Regions from separate parts of the Streptomyces sp. NPDC048349 genome, predicted to be linked through region 1. Evidence: riboswitches for the same ligand, from Rfam matches in the RefSeq annotation. Region 1 holds a riboswitch; each other region holds the start of a gene.

Region 1 (4,323 bases):
TCCATGGAGAACCAGCGCGACGTCGTCAAGAACGAGCGCCGCCAGCGGTACGACAACGTCCCGTACGGCACGGCCTTCGAGAAGCTGACGGCCCTGGCCTACCCCGAGGGCCACCCGTACCACCACACGCCGATCGGCTCCATGGCCGATCTGGACGCCGCGTCCCTGGAGGACGCGCGCACCTTCTTCCGTACGTACTACGCGCCCAACAACGCGGTGCTGTCGATCGTCGGCGACATCGACCCGCAGCGCACGCTCGCGTGGGTCGAGAAGTACTTCGGCAGCATCCCGGCGCACGACGGCAAGCAGCCGCCCCGGGACGGTTCGCTGCCCGACGTCATCGGCCGCGAGCTGCGCGAGGAGGTCGTCGAGGAGGTCCCGGCGCGTGCGCTGATGGCCGCCTACCGGCTCCCGCACGACGGCACCCGCGAGTGCGACGCCGCCGACGTGGCGCTGACCGTCCTGGGCGGCGGCGAGTCCTCGCGGCTCCACAACCGCCTGGTACGACGCGACCAGACGGCCGTCGCGGCCGGGTTCGGCATGCTGCGCCTGGCCGGGGCGCCCTCGCTGGGCTGGCTGGACGTCAAGACCTCCGGCGGGGTCGAGGTCCCCGACATCGAGGCGGCCGTGGACGAGGAGCTCGCGCGGTTCGCCGCCGAGGGCCCGACGGCCGAGGAGATGGAGCGCGCCCAGGCGCAGCTCGAGCGCGAGTGGCTGGACCGGCTGAGCACGGTGGCGGGCCGGGCCGACGAGCTGTGCCGGTTCGCGGTGCTCTTCGGCGACCCGCAGCTGGCCCTGACCGCGGTCCAGCGCGTCCTCGACGTGACCGCCGAGGAGGTCCAGGCCGTGGCCGCGGCCCGGCTGCGCCCGGACAACCGCGCGGTACTGGTCTACGAGCCGCTGGCCGGCTCCGACGACGAGTCCGACGAGTCCGACGAGTCCGACGAGAACGCTGTGAACGACGAGAACGAGGGGGCGGAGCAGTGAGCGACACCGCAGCCGTCACGATGACCTTCCACCCGCGCCCGCAGGCCGGGGAGCCGCAGCCGTGGGCCTTCCCGGCCCCCGACCGCTCGGTGCTGCCCAACGGCCTGACCCTGCTGCGCTGCCACCGCCCCGGCCAGCAGGTGATCGCGGTAGAGGTGAACCTCGCCGCCCCGCTGGACGCCGAGCCCGAGGGCCTGGACGGCGTGGCGACCATCATGGCCCGCGCCCTGTCCGAGGGCACCGACAAGCACTCCGCCGAGGAGTTCGCGGCCGAGCTGGAGCGCTGCGGCGCCACCCTCGACGCGCACGCCGACCACCCGGGCCTGCGCGTCTCCCTGGAGGTCCCGGCCTCCCGGCTGCCCAAGGCGCTCGGCCTGCTCGCCGAGGCGCTGCGCGCGCCGGCCTTCGCCGACGCGGAGGTCGACCGCCTGGTGCGCAACCGGCTCGACGAGATCCCGCACGAGCTGGCCAACCCGCAGCGCCGCGCCGCCAAGGAGCTCTCCAAGGAGCTCTTTCCCGCCGCCCTGCGCATGTCCCGCCCGCGCCAGGGCACCGAGGAGACGGTCGCCCGTATCGACTCCGCGGCCGTACGCGCCTTCTACGAGGCCCACGTGCGCCCCGCCACCGCCACCGCGGTGGTCGTCGGCGACCTGACGGGCATCGATCTGGACGCGGTCCTCGCCGACACCCTCGGCACGTGGACGGGCGACACCGCCGAGCCCCTCCCGGTTCCGCCGGTGACCGCCGACGACACCGGCCGCGTGGTCATCGTGGACCGGCCCGGCGCGGTCCAGACGCAGCTGCTGATCGGCCGGATCGGGCCGGACCGGCACGACCGGGTCTGGGCGGCCCAGGTGCTCGGCACGTACTGCCTGGGCGGCACCCTGACGTCCCGCCTGGACAAGGTGCTGCGCGAGGAGAAGGGGTACACCTACGGCGTGCGCGCCTTCGGCCAGGTGCTGCGCTCCACGGCCGACGGCAGGGGCGCCTCCATGCTCGCCATCAGCGGCTCGGTGGACACCCCCAACACCGCCCCGGCGCTCGAGGACCTCTGGAAGGTGCTGCGCACCCTCGCGGAGGGCGGTCTGACCGACGCCGAACGGGACGTGGCGGTCCAGAACTTGGTGGGCGTGGCCCCGCTCAAGTTCGAGACGGCGGCCTCGGTCGCGGGCACCCTGGCCGACCAGGTCGAGCAGGAGCTGCCGGACGACTACCAGGCGCAGTTGTACGCGCAGCTCGCCGAAACCGGGACCGTGGAGGCGACTTCGGCGGTCGTGAAGGCCTTCCCCGCGGACCGGCTGGTCACCGTGCTGGTGGGCGACGCGGCGCAGATCGAGGAACCGGTGCGGGCCTTGGGCATCGGCGACGTGAGCGTCGTCACCAACTGACCGCACTGCGGCCGCAACCGGCCGTGGCACGAGGGGCTCCGGCGGGCTTGTCCGCCGGGGCCCCTTTTTGTCCGTTTAGCGGAGAGGCTGCTTTTATGTGGTGTGGCGTACGCAACAAAAAGGCGTGTCTGTTTGGCGATTGACTGATGATCCGCCTAGCGTCACCCGTGCTGTCCGTCAGTTGTACCCGCCGCACCCGCGGCACCGGGCAGCGATCGCCGAGTCCCCGTCAGGCGCGAGCCTGGGGAGCCGGGGACCCACATCAGTCCCTGGGGTGAATCGGACCGCCTCGCAAGAGGAGGCCCGTAGGAGACCTTCCTGCTCCGAACCCGTCAGCTAACCCGGTAGGCGAGAGGGAAGGAAAGGATCAGCCCCTTCATGGCGTTTGGCAGTCGTGCCGCCGGTAAGCACCGTGGTTCCAGTCGTCTGAGCCGCAAGACCGCCGGTTACGCCGGCATAGCCGCCCTCGCCACCACTGGTGTCGTCGGCTCCCTCGCCGCCCCGGCCTTCGCCGCGGACAACGGCAACACCCAGTCCGCCTCGGACAACGCGCTCGGCGCGGTCGTCGTCGCCGAGGACCTCGCGGGTGACATCGAGGACCAGGCCGCGTCCCAGCAGCGTGCCGCCGAGCACGCCGCCGCCAAGGCGCAGGCCGAGGCCGACGCGAAGCAGCGGGCCGCCGAGGCCAAGCGCCTCGCCGAGGCCAAGGCGAAGGCCGAGCGCGAGGCCGCCGAGCGCGCCGCCCGCGAGGAGGAGCGCAAGCGCCTCAACACCTTCGTCTCGCCGCTCGACAGCTCGTACGTCAGCACGCAGTACAAGGCGGGCGGCGGCATGTGGTCCTCCGGCAGCCACACCGGCATCGACTTCCACGCCGCCTCCGGCACCTCCGTCCACGCGGTCGGCGTCGGCGTCGTGGTCGAGGCGGGCTGGGGCGGCGCCTACGGCAACAACGTCGTGATCAAGCACAACGACGGTACGTACACCCAGTACGGGCACATGTCCTCGCTGAGCGTCTCCGTCGGCCAGCAGGTCACCCCCGGGCAGCAGATCGGCCTGTCGGGCTCGACGGGCAACTCCAGCGGCCCGCACCTGCACTTCGAGGCCCGCACCGGTGCCGACTACGGCTCGGACATCGACCCGATCGCGTACCTGCGCTCGCACGGCGTCAGCCTCTGACCGCAGCCCACCGCTCCACCGAAGGCCCCGGCTCCCCGAGCCGGGGCCTTCGTGCCGCTGCGCCGGATACATGTTCGTCATTTCCGGCTGCTCTCGGAAATTATCGTGTGTTGCAATAGAGTCGCGGCACGCGCATGCACGTCATGGATATGCGCGTCCCGTTGGCGTGCAGTGGAAAATCGGAAATAGCGGAGGTCCGGTCTTGCGTATTCCCGCGCATGCGGTATGCACAGCGATCCGCGACGACATCGTCTCCGGGGTCTTCGAACCGGGCGGCAGGCTGACCGAGGAGGTGCTGGCCCGCCGGTACGGAGTCTCGCGGGTGCCGGTGCGCGAGGCGCTGCGGACCCTGGAGTCCGAGGGGTTCGTGACCACGCGGCGGCACGCGGGTGCCTGCGTCGCCGAGCCGACCGAGCAGGAGGCCGCCGACCTCCTCGAGCTGCGGATGCTGCTGGAGCCATTGGCCGCCGCGAGGGCGGCCCGGCGGCGCACCGAGGCCCACCTCAAGGTGCTGCGTGGGCTGGTCAGACTGGGCCAGGAGCGGGCCAGGCGGGGCCAGGCAGAGGATCTGCGCTCCCTGGGCGGCTGGTTCCACGAGACCCTGGCGCAGGCGTCCGGGAGTCCGGGCCTGATCGCGCTGCTCACGCAGATGCGGCACAAGCTGGCGTGGATGTACGTGGTGCAGGCGCCTTCCCGGCCGGTGGACTCCTGGGCCGAGCACGGGGCGATCGTGGACGCGGTGGCGCGGGGGGACGCGGAGCGGGCGCGGGCG
Region 2 (4,323 bases), on a different contig from region 1:
CGGGCCCCGGGGTCGGTCATGATGTAGCCGATCTCCCCCGGGCGCAGGAAGTGCAGGTGCCTGCGCGCCTGCTGCTCGGCGTAGGCGTCGTCCTGCCAACGGGCCTTCTCGTCGCGGAGCCGCTCCAGGCGGTCCCGTGCGGCCGCGGCGGCCCGCTGCTGCTCCGCGATCTCCGAGCGCTGGGAGACGTACTGGCGCATCGGATACGCGAGGGCGACGACCAGGGTACAGAGCACGAGCACCAGGAGCGCGGCGCGGCCGGTCAGCCGGCTGCGGCGGACCTGGCGGCGCGACTGCGAGCGGTAGACGTGGGCGGCGGTCCGCTCGCCGAGCTGCTTGAGCCTGGTCGCGGTGGAGAAGGTGGAGAACCGGTCCCGGTTCCCGGCCATGGGTCGCCTCCCCTGTGTCCGCACTACGCACTACGTCCCCGCACACGGTACGGGACCGAGTGCGGGGACGTACGGAGGCGAGGGCGCAATTAGCCCTTGAAGCGCGGGAACGCGCTGCGGCCCGCGTACACGGCGGCGTCGTCGAGGATCTCCTCGATGCGCAGCAGCTGGTTGTACTTGGCGACGCGGTCCGAGCGGGCCGGGGCGCCGGTCTTGATCTGGCCGCAGTTCACGGCGACGGCGAGGTCGGCGATGGTGACGTCCTCGGTCTCGCCGGAGCGGTGCGACATCATGCACTTGAAGCCGTTGCGCTGGGCCATCTCGACGGCGTCGAGGGTCTCGGTCAGCGAACCGATCTGGTTCACCTTCACGAGCAGGGCGTTCGCGGAGCCCTCCTCGATACCGCGGGCCAGGCGCTCCGGGTTGGTGACGAAGAGGTCGTCGCCGACGATCTGGACCTTGGCGCCGAGGCGGTCGGTGATGGTCTTCCAGCCCGCCCAGTCGTCCTCGAACAGCGGGTCCTCGATGGAGACCAGCGGGTACGCCTCGACGAGCTCGGCGTAGTAGTCGGTCATCTCGGCGGCCGAGCGGGACTGGCCCTCGAACTCGTACTTGCCGTCCTTGTAGAACTCGGACGCGGCGACGTCGAGCGCGAGCGCGATGTCCTTGCCCGGGGTGTAGCCGGCCTGCTTGATGGCCTCGATGATGAGGTCGAGCGCGGCGCGGTTGGACTCCAGGTTCGGGGCGAAGCCGCCCTCGTCACCGAGACCGGTGGACAGGCCCTTGGTGTGCAGGACCTTCTTGAGGGTGTGGTAGACCTCGGCACCCCAGCGCAGCGCCTCGGAGAAGGACTCCGCGCCGATCGGCGCGATCATGAACTCCTGGATGTCCACGTTGGAGTCGGCGTGCGAGCCGCCGTTGAGGATGTTCATCATCGGAACGGGCAGCAGGTGCGCGTTCGGGCCGCCCAGGTAGCGGAAGAGCGGGAGGTCCGAGGCCTCGGACGCGGCGTGCGCGACGGCGAGGGAGACGCCGAGGATGGCGTTGGCGCCGAGCGAGCCCTTGTTGTCGGTGGCGTCCAGGTCGAACATGGCCTGGTCGATCAGGCGCTGCTCGGTGGCGTCGTAGCCGACGAGCTCCGGGCCGATCTGCTCGATGACGGCGAGGACGGCCTTCTCGACACCCTTGCCCATGTAACGGTTGGGGTCACCGTCACGGAGCTCGATGGCCTCGAAGGCACCGGTGGAGGCGCCGGACGGAACTGCAGCACGGCCGGTGCTGCCATCGTCGAGGCCCACCTCGACCTCGACCGTGGGGTTGCCTCGGGAGTCCAGGATTTCCCGGGCTACGACGACGTCGATGGACGGCACGAGCATCTCCTTCTGGGATGTGACGCTGGGTGTGCGGCGGCATCAGGCCGTGGGATGGCCTTGCCGCCTAGAGCCTAACCGGCTCCGGGCACTCGGCCCGCCGACCGCCCGGGTCCTGGGACGAAAAAGGGTCCGAATACCCCTCTTCCGGGACATAGGGCTCTTGATCCTCGTGGTTCCGGCCGTCCACGCACCACCGCCCGGCGCGTGGGGGAGACGCGCCGGGCGGGGTGTGATGGTGCGTGATGACGCCTGTTGCCCAGGGACTGCGCGGCCGGGGCCGCGGTGTTCAGCTGAGCTTCAGCTTCTGACCCGGGAAGATCAGATCGGCGTCCGAGACGATGTCCTTGTTCAGCTCGAAGAGCTTCTCCCAGCCGCCCTGCACGCCGTTGGCCTCGGCGATGGTGCCCAGGGTGTCGCCGGACTTGACCTCGTACGAGCCGTTGCCGGTCTTCGGGGCCGGGGCCTCGGAGCGCTCGGAGCGGGTGGTCGGGGCCTCGGAGCGCTTCGTCTCCTTCTTCGGCTCGGCCTTCTTGGGCTGGGTCTGCTTGGGCTGGGTCTTCTTCTCCTGCTTGGGGGCGGCCTCGGTCGAGCCGCCGCCGGTGTAGGAGGAGTTCGACAGGCCCACGCCGCAGGACGGCCAGGCGCCCTTGCCCTGGCCCTTGAGGACCTTCTCGGCGATGGCTATCTGCTGGGCCTTGGAGGCCTGGTTGGCCTGCGGGGCGTACGACTTGCCGCCGTACGCGGCCCACGTCGAGGACGAGAACTGCAGGCCGCCGTAGTAGCCGTTGCCCGTGTTGATGGACCAGTTGCCACCGGACTCGCACTGCGCGACCTTGTCCCATTCGGACGCGGTGGCGGCGCCGGCGGTGCCGGCGGCCATCAGGGGGGCGGCGACGGCCACACCGGCGACACCGGCGAGCGTGACGATGCGGACGGCCTTGGAACCGCGGCGGTGCTTGCCCTTGCCGGAAAGCAGCATGGAGATTCTCCTCACCGACGCCTACGAGGTGAGCTGTCGGGTTCGGGCGAGTGAGTTGCCCGGCCGTGCGACCTAGCGCACGTCTTGACCCCTAGCCGGTGGCGTGACCGTCTCTCAACGGCCGCTCCCGGCGCCTACCTTGGTTCCCCCGCTCCTGCCTTCGGCGCGTGACGCGACGACTGTTCCCCCCGTCCGCCGGCAGGATTCGGCGATGCGGTCGAAGGAGCTCGCGGTGGCGAGCGATTCAGAAGGTAAACAGGTCCCTCCCCGATGTTCAACGAGCCCCATCGGGGAGAAACGGCCCCTACTTGCGCTCCTCGTACGGGCGTTTGCGCAGGTGAGGGCGGGGTTTGCAGAAGCCCCCCGAGGGGACACGCCAGTTGACCGGAAGAGACACATGTCTCACTTACAGAAAACGGACAATCAACTCTTTACGGCTGCCCGAAGTGCCCTTATTCGGCGGTTAGATCCAGGTTCTGGCCGGGCTTGATCAGATCGGCGTCCTCGCCGATGACCTGCTCATTGGCCTTGTAGAGCGCGTTCCAGCCGCCCTCGAGTCCCTTGGCGTCCGCGATCGCGGCCAGGCTGTCGCCCGACTGGACGGTGTAGGTGGGCTCCGACGGGGTGTCAGAGGCGGCCGGCAGCTCGACGGCCGGCGCACCTCGGTGCTTGCCGCTTCCCTCGGCAGCCGGGGCGGCCGGTGCGGTGGGGTCGGCCGAGGCGTCCGGGGCGCCCGGAGTCGCCGGTGCGGTCGGTGCCGTGGGGTCGGCCGGGCTCACGGGGGCCCCGGGGGTCACCGGCGGCAGGCCCGGGGTGACCGGCGGGGTGACCGGCGGCTCGGTGGTGCTGCCGCCCGGGTCCACGGGGGTGGGGGGCACGGTCGGATCCGTCGGGGCCGGCGCCGTGGTGGGGGCGTCCGGCGAGGGCATGACGGGCAGTCCGAGGGAGGGCGCGAGCGGGCCGTCGGGGAGCGCGAAGGACGGGCTGCCCGAGGGGCTCGGCGCCGGCTGCGTCGGAGCGCCGAAGTCCGTGGAGGGCTTGCCGCGCCCGGTGGTGGGCACGGTGTCGTCCGGACGGGAGGGCGCGGTCACGGTGCCGGAACCGCCGGGCAGGCCGGGGTCGACCTCCGCCGCGGCGCCCTGGCCGTCCAGTCCGGCCGAAGCCGCGCACAGCGGCCAGGCCTGCGGGCCCTGCGAGGCCAGCACCCGCTCGGCCACGGCGATCTGCTGGGAACGGCTCGCCAGGTCGGCCCGCTCGGCGAAGTCGAGTCCACCCGCGTTCGCCCACTGCTCCTGGGTGAACTGCAGGCCGCCGTACTGACCGCTGCCGAAGTTGGCGCTCCAGGCGCCACCGCTCTCGCATTCGGCGACCTTGTCCCACGTGGACGTGTCGGCCGCGCCGGCGCTGGTGGCGGCGAGCAGCGGCAGAGCCAGAGCGGAGCCGGTGACTCCGGCGGTGACGACTATCGCGGGCACCTGACGGGGGCGTCTGTGGCGGCCGTTCCCGGAACGCATGAGGCTGCACCTTTCGCATAACGGCTGGGTAACGGCAGAACCTAGCGGCCTTCGAACGGTTGTCACAA
Region 3 (4,323 bases), on a different contig from region 1:
GTGCCCCAGTGGATCGGCAGCATCGTCCCGTGCGGGGCACCGCCCTGGAGGTCGAGGTGGGCGCGCATGCCCTCCTCGGGCGTCATGTGGATGTCGGGCCAGTACTCCGAGTACGCGCCGATCTGGATCATCGTGGCGTCGAAGGGCCCGTGTTCGGCACCGATCTCCTTGAAGCCGGGGAAGTAGCCGGTGTCCCCGCTGTGGTAGATCCGGTGCTCGTCCCCCGCGACCACCCAGGAGGCCCACAGGGTGTGCTGCTGGTTGCGCAGCCCGCGTCCGCAGAAGTGCCGGGCGGGCGTCGCGGTGAGCGAGAGCCCGGCGACCTCGGTGGTCTCGTTCCAGTCGAGCTCGCGCAGCCGGTCGGCCGGCACGCCCCAGCGCTCCAGGTGCGCCCCGACGCCCAGCGGGACGGCGAAGACCGTGTCCGTACCGGCGAGCTCCTTGATCGTCGGCAGGTCGAGGTGGTCGTAGTGGTCGTGCGAGATCACCACGACGTCGACCGGTCCCAGCGAGGCCAGCGGCACGGGTACCGGGTGCAGCCGCTTGGGCCCGGCGAAGGGGAAGGGCGAGCACCGCTCGCCCCACACCGGGTCGAACAGCACGCGTCGCCCGTCGATCTCGGCGAGCACGCTGGAGTGCCCCATCCAGGTGAGACGCAGTCCGCTCGCGGGCGGCTTCGCCAGCTCCGCGAGGGTGGTCGGATACACGGGGATCGGCGCGCCGGGGGTGCGCCGGACCCGCTGCTCCCGCTGGAAGTAGGTCTTGGCGAACTCCGCCATCGACCCCGACGGCCTGGTCCGGGCCCCGAGCGGGTTCTGGAAGACGCCGTCGGCGAAGTTCGGTGAGTTGTGGATCCGCTCCAGCCGGGCGCCGGCGGGGTCCGCGCCGAAGGCCTCGGGCCGCAGGGCACGCAGCCGCGGACGCAGGGGACGCGGGGGACGGGAGCCGGTCAAGGCGCCTCCTGGGGGAATGGGGTCGGGACGGTCGTCGGTCTACGACCTTCCCAACGCACACCTCCCCCGAAGGATTCCGCTTGCGGTCCCCGTCCCCGTCTGCGGCTCCCTACAGGGGCATCAGGTCGGGGCGCTTCGCCTCGACGTGGTCCCCGGAGGACTCCCCGCGCAGCCGGCGCCCGATCCAGGGCACCAGGTGCTCGCGCGCCCACTGGATGTTGTCCCGGGTCACGTCCACCGAGCCGCGCGGCCGCTGCGGCGGCCACGGCTGGTCGGGGTCGGCGGGCACGTCCAGCCCGAGCACCTGCGCGGCGCGCAGCGCCACGCGCGTGTGGCCCTCGGGCGAGAGGTGCAGCCGGTCGGTGTCCCAGGCGCGCCGGTCCTGTACGGACTTCAGCGACCACAGGTCGAGCACCGGGCAGTCGTAGCGGTCGGCGATGGCGCGCACGTGCGCGCTGTACGTCGCGACCTTGCCGCGGAGGTGCTTGAGGACCGGCACGCCCCGGGTGTCGAAGCCGGTGGTGATCATGACCAGGCCGACGGACCCGGTGAGGTCGGCGACGGCGGCCTCGAACCGCTCCGCCACGTCGTCGGGGTCGGTGCCGGGCCGGATGATGTCGTTGCCGCCCGCGCAGAAGGTCACGAGGTCCGGGGCGAGCTCCTTGGCCCGCGGGACCTGCTCGGCCACGATCTGGTCGAGGAGCCGGCCGCGCACGGCCAGGTTCGCGTACCGGAAGTCGTGTTCGTCACGCTGGTCGGCCAGGAGCACGGCGAGCCGGTCCGCCCAGCCGAGATAAGAATCCCCGGGTCCCGGGTCCCCCACGCCCTCGGTGAAGCTGTCCCCGATCGCCGCGTACGAGCCGATGGTCTTGAGTGTCGTCGTCGTCGCTGCCACGGAACGACATCCTTCACCCGCGCACACGACCTACGCCAACGTAAGCAGGGGTTGACGGACCGTGATCTATACCACGCGGGAGATAAGGAATAAGTACACGCCAGGCCGGGACCCCCCTCGGGCCCCGGCCTGGCGCGTGTCCGTGCTCCGGCGGCGGCTGCCGTCAGATGGTGACGCCCTTCGAGCGGAGGTAGTTCACCGGGCTGATGTCCGAGCCGTAGGACTGGGTCGTGCGGATCTCGAAGTGGAGGTGCGGGCCGGTCGAGTTGCCGGTCGAACCGGAGAGGCCGATGCGCTGGCCGGCGGTGACGCTCTGGCCCACCGAGACGGACAGCGAGGAGAGGTGGCCGTACTGGGAGTACTTGCCGTCCGCGTGCCGGATGATGACCTCGTTGCCGTACGCCCCGGCCCAGCCGGCGGAGACCACGGTGCCGGCGCCGACGGCCTTGACGGTGGTGCCGGAGCTGGCGATGAAGTCGACGCCCGTGTGGTAGCCCGAGGACCACATCGCGCCCGCGACCTTGTACTGGGTGGATATCCCGCCGCTCACCGGAGCCACGAAGCCGGCGCCGCTGGGCGCCTCGGCCTCGGTGGAGGAACCGCTGCTCTGCGGCTGGCGCTTCGGCTGCGGGGCGGGGGCGTCCTGCTCGGCGGAGGGGCCCTCGTCGGAGGATCCGGAACCGGTCCAGGACCGCTCGGCGGGAGCCGGAGCCGGAGCCGGCTCGGCGGGAGCGGGCTTGGCGGGAGCCGGCTTGGCGGGAGCGGGCTTGGCGGCGGACGGCTCGGCCGGAGCCGCGTCGGCCGGGGCCGGCCGGCCCTTGGCTCCGAGGGTCAGCTTCAGGCCCGGGTGGATCAGGGAGGGGTTGCTGCCGACGGCCTCGCGGTTGTCGGCGTACAGCTTGTGCCAGCCGCCCTCGAGGTGGCGCTCGGCAGCGATCTTGGAGAGGTAGTCGCCGGGGACGACCGTGTAGACGGTCGGGGCGGCCTCCACGGCGGCGGGCGCGGCCTGGAGCGCGAGGGGGAGCTGCGGGGCGACGGCGAGGGCGGGGGCCGTGGCGGGGGCGGCGGCCGGAGCGGTGGCCGCGTTGGCGCCGGCGGCACCCATCAGGGGCAGCGCGAGGGCCGCACCACCGGTGCCGGCGACGGCGAGACCGCGGGAAAGGGAACGGGACTTGGGACGGCGGTGCTTACCCTTTGCAGGCATGGCGAATTCCTCTCCGTCGCCTGCGAGGTGAGCTGTCGGGTTCGGACTGGAGATGTCCGGCCGTACATGAACGGAACATGGACGACTTCACCCCTAGCGGCTCCGGAGGGAAGATCCGGAACAGCGGCTTACCTGGTTCCCCCGCTCCTGCCGCGCGCGTGAATAGTCGGGTGCGGTTTCCGGGAGGCGGCAGGATTAGGCGGTCCACCCGGATCGATCGCGAAGGTAATCGAGTCCGGCCGCACGGAACAAGCCATGAATTTCCAAAAGGAATCACCGGCATGAGGGATCGACGGAATTCCGGTCACCCTGCGTCCATTCCACACCGTCAACAACCGCTCCGGCCGGGCCATTCGACTTTCGCGATCAGGCACTCACGGTCACCGTATGATCTGGCTCACGGGGCCGTGTCCGATCTCGCCGCCGGATATGGCAAGTTGGAGCCAACCGACTCAATTCGGACAGATGCCCCACCACGAACCGGAGGAGCTGCTTTGACCCAGCGGATACAGGAGCCGGAACTGTCCGGAGTGCGCAATTTCCGCGATGTGGGCGGATTGCCGACTTCCGACGGACGACAGGTCAGGACGGGACGACTGTTCCGAAGCGGACATCTCGCACATGCCACCGAAACCGATGCAGAGTTCCTCGCATCGCTCCGGCTCCACACCATCTTCGACTTCCGCAACGACGCCGACCACGCCCTGGAGGGTCCGGACGTCGAGCTGCCCGGCGTGCGGAACGTCAACATCCCGTTGTCGGACCCGGCCGACGGCAGGGAGTTCTGGAAGATGGTCCGCGACGGCGGCCTCGAGCAGCTCCGCTCCGTCCTGGGCGACGGCAAGGGCGCGGCCCGGATGTCGCAGTCGTACCGCACGATCATCCGGCACCGCACCGCCGAGCACAGCCGGGTGGTGCACGCCATCGCCGAGGACAGCGTCCCGGCCCTGCTGCACTGCGCCGCCGGGAAGGACCGGGCGGGCCTGTCGATCGCCGTCGTCCTGCTCGCGCTGGGCGTCGAGCGCGAGGCGATCGTGGCGGACTACCTGGAGTCGAACGCCCCGCACCGCCGCTACCGGGTGCGCCGCAGCAGCGGGGCGCAGGAGGCCCGCTCCGCCGAGGTGACGGAGCTCCTCGCGCCGCTCTTCGACGCCCGGGCCGAGTACCTGACCGCGGCCTTCGACACCATCGACGAGCAGTGGGGCGGACGCGAGGCCTACCTCGCGGAGGGGGGGGGGGGGGGGGCCCCCCGCCCCCCCCCCCCCCCCCGG

What was found. A riboswitch is a leader RNA that binds a small molecule or an ion and turns the genes downstream of it on or off. The one in region 1 is predicted to bind cyclic di-AMP.
Positions count from the first base shown of each region.
Region 2: it holds a riboswitch for cyclic di-AMP, as region 1 does, so the genes downstream of both, AB0D44_RS13435 (transglycosylase family protein) here and AB0D44_RS05935 (M23 family metallopeptidase) in region 1, are expected to answer to the same signal.
Region 3: it holds a riboswitch for cyclic di-AMP, as region 1 does, so the genes downstream of both, AB0D44_RS21575 (LysM peptidoglycan-binding domain-containing M23 family metallopeptidase) here and AB0D44_RS05935 (M23 family metallopeptidase) in region 1, are expected to answer to the same signal.

Region 1 covers NZ_JBEZLA010000006.1:84,831-89,153, reverse strand. The annotation lists gene AB0D44_RS05945 (pitrilysin family protein) at 1-987, shown strand, start outside; gene AB0D44_RS05940 (pitrilysin family protein) at 1,008-2,375, shown strand; cyclic di-AMP (ydaO/yuaA leader) riboswitch at 2,582-2,741, shown strand; gene AB0D44_RS05935 (M23 family metallopeptidase) at 2,754-3,551, shown strand; gene AB0D44_RS05930 (GntR family transcriptional regulator) at 3,754-4,323, shown strand, end outside.
Region 2 covers NZ_JBEZLA010000019.1:72,467-76,789, forward strand. The annotation lists gene AB0D44_RS13425 (septum formation initiator family protein) at 1-389, opposite strand, end outside; gene eno (phosphopyruvate hydratase) at 479-1,765, opposite strand; gene AB0D44_RS13435 (transglycosylase family protein) at 2,049-2,741, opposite strand; cyclic di-AMP (ydaO/yuaA leader) riboswitch at 2,745-2,917, opposite strand; gene AB0D44_RS13440 (transglycosylase family protein) at 3,194-4,255, opposite strand.
Region 3 covers NZ_JBEZLA010000039.1:30,680-35,002, forward strand. The annotation lists gene AB0D44_RS21565 (MBL fold metallo-hydrolase) at 1-953, opposite strand, end outside; gene AB0D44_RS21570 (SGNH/GDSL hydrolase family protein) at 1,063-1,848, opposite strand; gene AB0D44_RS21575 (LysM peptidoglycan-binding domain-containing M23 family metallopeptidase) at 2,012-3,052, opposite strand; cyclic di-AMP (ydaO/yuaA leader) riboswitch at 3,057-3,254, opposite strand; partial or broken gene AB0D44_RS21580 (tyrosine-protein phosphatase) at 3,547-4,323, shown strand, end outside.